One region of the Solwaraspora sp. WMMD1047 genome, then DNA from elsewhere that is predicted to be linked to it. Evidence: riboswitches for the same ligand, from Rfam matches in the RefSeq annotation. Region 1 holds a riboswitch; the other holds the start of a gene.
The links. Region 1 has a riboswitch for cyclic di-AMP ahead of O7627_RS35750 (NlpC/P60 family protein). Riboswitches for the same ligand answer to the same signal wherever they lie in the genome.
Positions count from the first base shown of each region.

Region 2: linked by a shared signal. The riboswitch ahead of O7627_RS31225 (hypothetical protein) and the one ahead of O7627_RS35750 (NlpC/P60 family protein) in region 1 are both predicted to bind cyclic di-AMP.

Region 1 covers NZ_JARUBL010000001.1:7,833,503-7,839,235, reverse strand. Annotated here, with positions in the region: gene O7627_RS35765 ((Fe-S)-binding protein) at 1-1,448, shown strand, start outside; gene O7627_RS35760 (GPP34 family phosphoprotein) at 1,453-2,127, opposite strand; gene O7627_RS35755 (NlpC/P60 family protein) at 2,332-3,318, shown strand; cyclic di-AMP (ydaO/yuaA leader) riboswitch at 3,509-3,645, shown strand; gene O7627_RS35750 (NlpC/P60 family protein) at 3,658-4,689, shown strand; gene dcd (dCTP deaminase) at 4,721-5,302, opposite strand; partial or broken gene O7627_RS35740 (pyridoxamine 5'-phosphate oxidase family protein) at 5,386-5,733, shown strand, end outside.
Region 2 covers NZ_JARUBL010000001.1:6,813,089-6,818,821, reverse strand. Annotated here, with positions in the region: gene O7627_RS31230 (glycoside hydrolase family 65 protein) at 1-2,311, shown strand, start outside; gene O7627_RS31225 (hypothetical protein) at 2,386-3,414, opposite strand; cyclic di-AMP (ydaO/yuaA leader) riboswitch at 3,418-3,550, opposite strand; gene O7627_RS31220 (hydrolase) at 4,164-4,826, shown strand; gene O7627_RS31215 (NAD(P)-binding domain-containing protein) at 4,844-5,524, shown strand; gene O7627_RS31210 (AI-2E family transporter) at 5,472-5,733, opposite strand, start outside.

The sequences.
Region 1 (5,733 bases):
CGGCGTTCTTCAACATCTTCTTCAAGCGCGACCCCGGCCGGCCGGAGTCCGGGCTCGGCGCGCTGCGGCCGATGACGATCGGCGGCAAGCCGCTCGACTTCGAGGAAGCCGACCCGGAGAAAGACCAGTTCGGGGTCGCCCAGGTGGAGCAGTTCACCTGGAAGGGCCTGCTCGACTTCACCACCTGCACCGAGTGCGGCCGCTGCCAGTCGCAGTGCCCGGCCTGGAACACCGGCAAGCCGCTGTCGCCGAAGCTGCTGGTGCTGTCGCTGCGGGACCACGCGTACGCGAAGGCGCCCTACCTGCTGGCCGGCGGCGGCAAGGACCTCACCGGCGAGGAGAAGGGCACCGCGGAGCAGTTGGCAGGCGTCGACGCGCTGGCGTTGGCCGAGGCCGACCGGCCGCTGATCGGCGGCGCCGAGGAGCTCGGCATCATCGACCCGGACGTGCTCTGGTCCTGCACCACCTGCGGGGCCTGCGTGGAGCAGTGCCCGGTCGACATCGAGCACGTCGACCACATCGTCGACATGCGGCGGTACCAGGTCCTGATCGAGTCGAGCTTCCCGTCCGAGGCCGGCGTGATGCTGCGCAACCTGGAGAACAAGGGCAACCCATGGGGCGCCCCGCCGAACACCCGCGAGGACTGGACCAAAGGGCTGGACTTCGAGGTGCCGCGGGTCGGTGAGCGTGACGACTTCGAGTACCTGTTCTGGGTGGGCTGCGCGGGCGCCTTCGAGGACCGGGCGAAGAAGACCACCCGGGCGGTGGCCACCCTGCTGCACGAGGCGGGGGTCGACTTCGCCATCCTCGGTGAGGGCGAGACCTGCACCGGTGACCCGGCCCGTCGGATCGGCAACGAGTTCGTCTTCCAGATGCTCGCCCAGCAGAACGTCGAGACCCTCAACGAGGCGTTCGGCGACCGGGAACCGACCAAGCGCAAGATCGTCGCGACCTGCCCGCACTGCTTCAACACCCTGGGCAACGAGTACGGCGAGCTTGGCGGTCACTTCGAGGTGGTGCACCACACCCAGCTGCTGGCCCACCTGGTCGCCACCGGCAAGCTCACCCCGGTGCAGCCGGTGGACGGCGGCGTCACCTACCACGACCCGTGCTACCTGGGCCGGCACAACCGGGTCTTCACGCCGCCACGCGAGGTGCTCGGGGCCGCGGCGGCCGACGGCCTCACCGAGATGCCCCGCAACAGCGAGCGGTCGTTCTGCTGCGGCGCGGGCGGTGCCCGGATGTGGATGGAGGAGCGCATCGGCAAGCGGATCAACGTCGAACGGGTCGAGGAGGCCATCTCCACCGGCGCGAAGACGGTGGCCGTCGGCTGCCCGTTCTGCTACACGATGCTCGGCGACGGGGTGACCGGCAAGGGCGCCGACGGCGAGGTCGAGGTGGTCGACGTGGCGACGGTGCTGCTCCGGTCGGTCCAGCCGCAGGCGTAGCCGCTCAGCTGCTGCTGGTCGCGGCGACGGTGGTCGCGGTGCTGATCGCCACCATCATCGCGGCCTGCGCCTCCTCGATGGCGCGTTTGGTCGCGGCGCTGGCCCAGTCGCCCTCGGCGATCCGCGTCAGCCGCTCCTTGACCCGGTCCCGGGGCAGGTCCCTGAACACCTTCTTGTCCAGCCCGACCGCCCGGAGCAGCCCGCAGAGCGCGGCGAGTCGCGGCTCGACCGGTCCGTCGCCGGTCACGGCCGCGGCGAGCCGCTGCCGCAGGTCCGTCTCCACCGGCGGCTGCACCCCGTGCGGGGCCGGATAGCGGGTACGCGGAAAGACCCAGAGCACCTTGTCCCGCTCGCGGCGCAGGATGCCGGAATCAACCAACCGGTCCAGCACCCGTTCGTCCAGGCCGTTGCCCAGCCGGTTGACCCAGTGCTTCGGCGAGCGCGGCTTCTTCGCCTCGCCGATCCGGCGCAGCGCGTCGTCAAGCAGCGGCTCGCCGGTCGGGGCCGGGTCCGTCACGGTCACCTTCTTGTCGGCCACGTCGACCCGCCCGGCGAGCGTCAGGTCGAGCAGCACCGAGCCGCCGAGCCCGTGCGAGAGGGCCGGATTGCTCAGCTCGGCGGTTCCCTCGTCGTTGTAGACGAGCAGCAGCAGTTCCTCCGCGAGCGTCAGCGTCGACATGATCCGACCGTATCCGGGCCGCCACGAGACCGCATCAGGACCGGAATCCGATGTCTTGATTCGGCATCAAAGCTTCCCTATTGTGGGGCACCGACCGCTGTGGCACGTCGCCCTTCGTCCCCCTCCGAAAGGCGCCCGCGGTCGGTAACAGAGGAGTCGCTGCCAGTGGCACTTGTGCCCTTTCAACGTCGTACCCCTGATCCTGTGCCCGCCGGTCGCCCCCGCCGGTCCCGCGCCGTTTTCGGCGCGCTGGCACTCGCCGCGCTGGTCTGTGTCGGTCTGCTGCCCGCGACACCGGCCACGGCCGCACCTTCGATCGAGGAGATCGAGGCGCAGCTCGACAAGCAGTGGGAGCAGCTCGAACCGACCATCGAGCAGTTCAACAAGGTACGCAGTCAGTTGCGCTCGAACCAGAAGAAGTCCGCCGACCTGGCGGAGAAGATCGAGCCGCTGGCGCTGCAGGCTGAGCTGTCGATGAACAAGATGAGCCGGCTCGCGTCCCGCTACTACAAGACCGGCCCCGGTTCCGACCTGAACGCGTTGCTGGTCACCGGCTCGGCCAGCACCCTGACCGACCAGCTCGCGCTGCTGGACCGGCTGGCTCGCGACGAGCAGGAGCAGATCGCCGCGGTGGTCGCGGCCCGCGACAAGTACGACGCGGAGAAGCGCAAGCTGGACGACCTGATCGAGCAGCAGCGCAAGCAGGACGCCGAGCTGGCCGCGAAGAAGAAGCAGATCGACGCGGAGATGAAGCGGCTGGAGCAGTTGCGGCTCACCGCGGCCGGCTACACCGGCTCCGGCGCGGCACAGCGGATCGGGCCCTGCCCCGCCACGTACATCGGCGGACCGGCCGGTGTCGCGGTGCGGACCGCGTGCGCCCAGATCGGCAAGCCGTACGTGTGGGGTGCCACCGGTCCAAGTTCGTTCGACTGTTCCGGCCTGACCCAGTACGCGTGGGGCAAGGCCGGCGTATCGCTGACACATTTCACCGGTGCGCAGTGGAATCAGGGCAGTACGGTGAGTCGCGCGAATGCTCGACCGGGAGATCTGGTCTTCTTCTACAGTGACCTGCACCACGTCGGGCTGTATGTCGGAAACGGCATCATGGTGCACGCGCCGCGCTCCGGGACACCGGTGCAGATGCAGCAGATCGACGCAATGCCGATCGCGGGCTTCAAACGCGTCGGCTGAAAGTTCCATAGCCGAAAAGCCCGCCCGACCGTGGCGGGCTTTTCGGACTTTCCGGCCGGATAATGCAACTGTCCGCAGTCGACCATCTACGCAACGAATCGATTGACATCAAGGGTTGCGCTGCGATAACGGCTTTCCCTACTCTGGGGTGCCGTCGAGTCGGCAGCAGGTCGCCCAGCCGGGCGGCATCGGCTCGACACCGCCGAATCGTCGCCAGGCGAACCGGGGACCCACGAAGTCCGGGGTGAATCCGCGAACCTGCGGTAGGGCGCTTTCCTTCCCGCCCGAACCCGTCAGCTAACCCGGTAGGCGGTCACGGAAGAAGGAGTACCGACTCCGGTGGCAACCCCTGCCCCGCGGTCGCGACCCGCTCCGGTGGCCCAGGCCGCCGCCCGGTCCCGCCCGCGCCGCTGGTCCCTGATCACACCCGTGCTCGCCACGGTCGCCGGCCTCACCGTCGCCCTCTTCGGCGCCGCCCCGGCCGCCGCCCAGCCATCGGTTCCCGAGATCGAGAAGCAGATCGACGAGGCGTGGAACTCGCTTGAGCCGATCATCGAACGGCACAACGCCACCCGCCAGGACCTGGCCGTCAAGAAGAAGCAGGTCGCCGCGCTCAACAAGAAGATCGAGCCGCTGCAGTTGCAGATCGACCTGGCGATGAACCGGGTCGGCGACTTCGCCGTCGAGGCGTACAAGGACAACCGGGCGTCGGCGTTGAACGCGGTGCTGGCCACCGGCTCGCCAAGCAACCTGATGGACCAGCTCACGGTGCTGGACCAGTTCGCCCGGCGGCAGCAGCAGGACGTGCAGACCGTCGTCGAGCTCAAGAACAAGTACGCCGCCGAGAAGGCCCCGCTGGACGCGCTCGTCGCGGAGCTGACCAAGACCGAGGCGGAACTGGCCAAGAAGAAGAAGCAGATCGACGCCGAGGTGGACAAGTTGCAGGAGATGCGGCTGACCGCGTACGGCAACGGGTCGGCCGGTCCGTTGCGGCCGGCGCCCTGCCCGGCCACCTACCCGGGCGGGAAGGCCGGCGTCGCCGTCAAGTTCGCCTGTGCCCAGATCGGCAAGCCCTACTACTGGGGTTCGTCCGGGCCGAACTCGTACGACTGCTCCGGTCTGATGCTGGCCGCCTGGGCGGAGGCCGGCGTGGGTCTGCCGCACAACGCCGCGAAGCAGCGCCAGGCCGTGCCGAGTGTCAGCCGGGCCAACCTGCGCCCCGGTGACCTGGTCTTCTACTACGCCGACCTGCATCACGTCGGGATGTATGTCGGCAACGGCTGGGTGGTGCACGCCCCTCAGGCGGGCGAACCGGTGAAGATGAAGAAGGTCGACACCTCCCCGATCCACAGCTACGGCCGACCGGGCTGACGTCTCGCGGATGCTGGCCGGCCACCACGCGTCAGCGGGTGGTCGGCCAGACCCGCCAGTTGCGCCAGGCGCGGCTCGGCGTCGGCCCCCGCTGGCCCTGGTAGCGCGACCCGTAGATGGCCGAGCCGTACGGGTGCTCGGCCGGTGAGGCGAGCCGGAAGATGCAGAGCTGGCCGATCTTCATGCCCGGCCAGAGCGTGATCGGCAGATTCGCCACGTTTGACAGCTCCAGCGTGACGTGGCCGGAGAAGCCCGGGTCGATGAAGCCGGCGGTCGAGTGGGTGAGCAGGCCGAGCCGGCCGAGGCTCGACTTCCCCTCCAGCCGGCCGGCGAGCTGATCGCCCAGCGAGATCACTTCAAGCGTGGAGGCGAGCACGAACTCGCCCGGGTGCAGCACGAAGGGTTCGCCGTCGGGTACCTCGACCACCGAGGTCAGGTCGTCCTGCTGCACGGCCGGGTCGATGTGCGTGTAGAGGTGGTTGTTGAAGACCCGGAACAGCCGGTCCAGCCGGACGTCGATGCTCGACGGCTGCACCAGTTCGGGTTCGAACGGGTCGAGTGCCAGCGTGCCGGCCTTGATCTCGTCTGCGAGGTCGCGGTCGGAGAGCAGCATCGTGCCACCATACCGAGCGGTCACGGTCCGGCCTGGTCAGGGCCGGGGTCGCGAATCGAACGTATGTTCGATAGAATCACCGCATGGCATCCTGGTCCGAATTCGCCTCCGACGAGCCGCGGCTCGCCGACTCGATCCGTCTCCTCATGCAGCAGTACGGCCCGGGTCTCGGCTACCTGGCGACCGTCCGCGCCGACGGCGGTCCCCGGGTGCACCCGGTTTCCCCGGTCATCACCGACGAGGGGCTGTTCTGCTTCGTGGTGGACTCGCCGAAGCGCCGCGACCTCGAACGCGACGGCCGGTACGCGCTGCACTCGTTCCCACCGGAGGAGAGCGACGACGAGGCGTACGTGGCGGGCCGGGCCCGGCCGGTCACCGACCCGGCCCGGGTGGACCGGCTCGCCGGCGACCTGCGCGCCGCACCCGAGGTT
Region 2 (5,733 bases), 1.0 Mb from region 1:
CCCGGAGATTCTGGCCCAGTCGGAGTCGGTCTTCGCGCTCTCCAACGGCCATATCGGACTGCGCGGCAACCTCGACGAGGGTGAGCCGCACGGCCTGCCGGGGACCTACCTGAACTCGTTCTACGAGCTGCGCCCGCTGCCGCACGCGGAGGCCGGCTACGGCTTCCCGGAATCCGGCCAGACCATCGTCAACGTGACGAACGGCAAGCTGGTCCGGCTGCTCGTCGACGACGAGCCGTTCGACGTCCGGTACGGCGAACTCCTCGGCCACGAGCGGGTGCTCGACCTGCGGGCCGGCACCCTGCGCCGCGAGGTGCACTGGCGGTCGCCGGCCGGCAAGGAGATCCGGCTGGCCAGCACCCGGCTGGTCTCCTTCACCCAGCGGGCGGTCGCGGCGATCTGCTTCGAGGTCGAGCCGGTCGACGAGGCCGTCCGGCTGATCGTCCAGTCGGAGCTGGTCGCCAACGAGGAACTGCCGCCGCAGAGCAAGGACCCCCGGGTCGCCGCCGTGCTGGAATCGCCGCTGCAGGCCGAGGAGCACACCGCGCAGGGGACCGGCGCGCTGCTGATCCACCGGACCAAGACCAGCGGACTGCGGATGGCCGCCGCGATGGGGCACGACATCGACGGGCCGGAGCGGACCGGGATCAGCAGCGAGGCGTACCCGGACTGGGCCCGGACCACCGTCACCACCGTGCTGAAGCCGGGGGAGCGGCTGCGGGTGGTGAAGCTGCTGACGTACGGCTGGTCCAGTCGCCGGTCCCGGCCGGCGCTGCGCGACCAGGTCGCGGCGGCGCTGGCCGGCGCCCGCTTCTCCGGCTGGGAAGGGCTCGTCGCCGAGCAGCGGGAATACCTCGACACCTTCTGGGACGCCTCCGACGTGCGGCTGGACGGCGACCCCGAGGTGCAGCAGGCGGTCCGGTTCGGGCTGTACCACGTGCTGCAGGCCGGCGCCCGGGCCGAGGTCCGGCCGATCGCGGCGAAGGGCCTGACCGGCCCCGGCTACGACGGGCACGTCTTCTGGGACACCGAGACGTTCGTGCTTCCGGTGCTCACCTACACCCTGCCCTCGGCGGTCGCCTCGGCGCTGCGCTGGCGGCATTCGACCCTGGATCTCGCGCACGAGCGGGCCAAGACCCTCGACCTGGGCGGCGCCGCCTTCCCCTGGCGGACGATCCGCGGCCAGGAATGCTCGGGCTACTGGCCGGCCGGCACCGCCGCGTTCCACATCGCCGCCGACATCGCCGACGCGGTGCGCCGGTACGTGCAGGCCACCGGCGACCTGGACTTCGAACGGGAGGTCGGGCTGCGGCTGCTGGTCGAGACCGCCCGGCTGTGGCGGTCGCTCGGCCACCACGACCGGCACGGCCGGTTCCACCTGGACGGGGTGACCGGACCGGACGAGTACACCTCGGTCAAGAACGACAACGTCTACACCAACCTGATGGCGCAGCGGAACCTGATCGCGGCGGCCGAGGCGGTAACCCGGCACGGCGACGAGGCCTGGCGGTTGGGGGTGGACGACGAGGAGACCGCGGCCTGGCGGGACGCCGCCGCGGCGATGCACATCCCGTACGACGAGGAACTGGGCGTACACCCGCAGGTGGAGGGGTTCACCCGCTACCAGGAGTGGGACTTCGAGAGCACCCCGCCGGAGCGGTATCCGCTGCTGCTCAACTACCCGTACTTCGACCTGTACCGCAAGCAGGTGGTCAAGCAGGCCGACCTGGTGCTGGCGATGCACTGGCGGGGGGACGCCTTCACCGCCGAGCAGAAGGCCCGCAACTTCGCCTACTACGAGCGCCGCACCGTGCGCGACTCGTCACTGTCGGCGTGCACCCAGGCGGTCATCGCCGCCGAGGTCGGTCACCTGGAGCTCGCCCACGACTACCTGGGCGAGGCGGCGTTGATGGACCTGCACGACATCAACCGCAACACCCGCGACGGGGTGCACGTCGCGTCGCTGGCCGGCGCGTGGATCGCGCTGGTCGCCGGGCTCGGTGGACTGCGTGACCATGACGCGGTGCTCTCGTTCGCGCCCCGGCTGCCCAGCCGGATCAACCGGCTGGAGTTCGCGCTGATGTGGCACGGCCTGCGGCTGCGGGTGGACGTACGCCGCGACGAGAGCACCTACACGCTGCGCAACGGTGGCGCGGAGTCGTCGATCGAGATCCGCCACCACGGCGAGGTGGCGGTGGTCACCGCGGCCGAGCCGGTGACGCTGGCCAACCCGCCCTGCCCGCCGGTGGGACCGGCGCCGGAGCAGCCGCGCGGCCGGGCGCCGGCCCAACGCTTCGCCGACCGGCCCTGACGAAACGCCTACCGGCCCCGGGAACTCCCGGGGCCGGTAGGCGTCTGTCGCTTCTGGACGCTCTCGCCCGCCGGCTACAGCAGGGACAGGTGTACGTGGTTCGTGTGGTCGCTGGACGGGTCGCCGAACGCCGCACTGTACGCCCGCCAACCCGCTGAGGGAGTCCAGATCTGCCGGTACCAGATCACGTAGAGCACCCCGAGCTTGTCGGCGTTGCGGACCAGGAACGCGGTGAGGTTGTTCCCGTAGGTCTTGGCCGCACCTGTCGCGTCCCCGCCGAAACCGCTCCGCTGCGGCGAGAAGTCGCAGGCCCGGCCCTTGGGGTGCTCGAACGGACCGCCCGAGCGGAAGCACGACACGAACCGGTCGAACCCGGCGCGCTTGGTCTCCTTCAGCGCGTGCAGCGTACGCGGGGTGATGCACCCCGAGGTGGTGGGGTCGTTCTGGTTGCAGGACTGCGGCGGCCAGGATCCGTCCCGGTTGCGTGGTGCCTGCCGGGCCACCGGGGAGGTGGCCACCACGAAGCCGCCGGTGACCGCGCCGCCGACCAGAGCGAGCGCCTTCTCGGCTTCCCGCTTCTGCTTCGTCATGATGGCGAGCTGCTTCTTCTCCTCGGCCACCTCGGCGTCGATCGCCGCCTTCGCCCGGGTGGCCTGCTCCAGCGCCTCGTTGAGCTCGCGCAGCTTGCTGTTGTCGCGCATCGCCATCAGGTCGAGGTTCTGGGCCCGCTCCAGGAAGTCGTCCGGTGACGCGCTGTTGAGCAGCAGCATCGCCGGTCCGATGCGACCGGTCTTGTAGGAGTTGCTTGCGACCTGCGCCACCTCGGGTTCGAGGTCCGCGATCCGCTGCTCGACCCGGCGCAGTTCCAGGGTGAGCTTCAGTTGCCGCTCCTGCGACTTGGCCACCGCGTTCTTCGCCTCCACGAAGCCGCGACCGGTGGACTCGAGGACGTCGCGCAGCAGTGGCGTGCCACCTTCGCCGCCCGGTTCGCCGGACTCCTGTGCCGCGGCGTTACCGGGACTGAGTGCGGCGCCGGCCAGCACGCCGATGGCGGCGAGCAGAGCCATGGCCAGCGGGAACCGCTGACGTGTTGATACCGTCATTCACGTTCCTCCCATGCGGCCGCCTACCGAGTTAGCTGACGGGTTCGGGACGGAACAACCCCTACCGCTACTGCGGATTCACCCCACCTACCTGGTTCCCCGGCTCGCCTTGTCGGCGATTAGGCGGCGGTCCCCACCGGCACCGAGGGGCGCCACCGGGCGGAGACCGCGGCCAGCTTACCGGATCTACACGCATTGGCGGGAGAGAACGCAAAGGTGCTGTTTTCGCTGGGGAAACGCGTTACCTGACAACAACTTTGGGTAGCATTCCGGATTGATGTGGTGTCCTTTTGCTACCGACTAACCGCTCAGCGTGAGTCGCCGGTCGACGGCACTCCGGAACGGTCATGCGGGGTTACCCGCCGTGGGTCGTCGGCGGTGCGCGCCTGAGCCGCGTCGTCCGCCCAGTCGTGGTCCGGCTGGTCCTGGCCGGGCCGGTTCCGGCGGTCCTTCCCGTTGCCGGCCGAATCGGTGCCGTCCGGTCGTCCTGCCCTGTCCCGGTGCTGCTTCGGTCCGGTGGAGTTTCGGCGGGTCATGGGACCACCCTCACCTCGTTGCTGGGCCCACGTCGGGGCCGGGGATACCCGGCGCTGCCGGCCGGCCGACCGGTCGGCGCGTCGAGGGCGGACCGATCGGGTCCGGCAGCCGCGTTCCCGCCGACACCGCCCACAAACACCCCCGGACCAGGAATGCCGGCCGGATCGGCACCGGCCGGGCTTGGAACGACACCGGCCGGGTATCCGGGGCGGATGGAAGTGACGGTGACCGGGACGACCGTGCCGGTCGGACCGGACCAGCTCGACGCCGACGTGCGGAGCCCGGAGCCGGCGGTCGGGACGGTGCTCTTCGCGCACGGCAGTGGCAGTTCCCGACGTAGCCCACGCAACCTGGCCGTGGCGCAGGTGTTGAACGGGCGCGGCCTGGCGACCGTCCTGGTGGACCTGTTGACCGAGGAAGAGGCCCGGCAGGACAGCCGGGACGGCCGGCTGCGGTTCGACATCGGGCTGCTCGCCGACCGGTTGACCGGCGTGCTCGACTGGCTGGTGACCGCCGCCGGGCCGACCGTCCCCGGCCCGATCGGGCTCTTCGGCGCCAGCACCGGAGCGGCCGCGGCACTGGTCACCGCGGCGGCCCGGCCGATGACGGTGCCGGCGGTGGTGTCCCGCGGCGGTCGGCCGGATCTGGCGGGTGCGGCCCTGACCGGCGTACGGGCCGCGACCCTGCTGCTGGTCGGCGGGGACGACGAGCAGGTCCGGCAGCTCAACCAGGCGGCGATGCCGATGCTGTCCGGTCCGGTCGAACTGCGCACGATTCCCGGCGCCGGTCATCTGTTCGAGGAGCCGGGCACCCTCGGACAGGTCGCCGACGCCGCCGCCGGCTGGTTCGTCGAACGGCTGCCGGCCAGGGCCTGAGACACCGGAGGTGTGGCATGCGGATCGGCGTCATCGGCGCGGGCCAGGTCGGCGCGGCGCTGGCCCGGCTCTTCGTGGAAGCCGGCCATCAGGTGGGGATCGCCAACTCACGCGGGCCGGAAACACTGCGCTGGTTGGTCGACGAGCTGGGAGAGCTGCTGCACCCGGTGGCCGCCCAGGAGGCCGCCGGCTACGGCGACCTGGTGGTGGTGGCGGTGCCGGTCGGCCGGTACGACGAGCTGCCCACCGGCGGTGTGCCGGGCCGGACCGTCATCGACACCGGGAACTACTACCCGCAACGGGACGGCCACCTTCCGGCGTTGGACGCGGATCGGACCACCTCCAGCGAGCTGCTCCAGGCCCGGTTGCCCGACGCCCGGGTGGTCAAGGCGTTCAACGCCATCCGCGCCCACCACCTGGTCGAGTACGGTCGCCAGTCGTCGGCGATGTGGCGGTACGGGATTCCGGTCTCCGGCGACGACCCGACTGCGAAACGCCGGGTCTTCGACCTGGTCGAGCAGGTCGGCTTCGAACCGGTCGACGCGGGTGGGCTGGCCGACGGCGGTCGGCGGCACCAGCCGGGCTCCCCGGTCTACGGCGTGGACCTGCCCGGGGACGAACTGGCCGCCCGGCTGGCCCGGCCGGTCAGGGCGGCTCCGGCAGGCCGGTGGCCCGACGGCAGTCCGCCACCGTCCTGACCACCTGGTAGACGATCGCGGTGAGCGGTACCGCCACGAAGGCGCCGGGGATGCCGGCGGTGAGGGTGCCCGCCGTCACCGCCACCAGCACGACAACCGGGTGCAGCCGGACCTGGTGTTTCATGATCAGGGGCTCCAGCAGGTTTCCCTCCAGCTGCTGGACGGTGATCACCGCGGCGGCGGTCAGCAGTGCGGTGGTGGGACCGTTC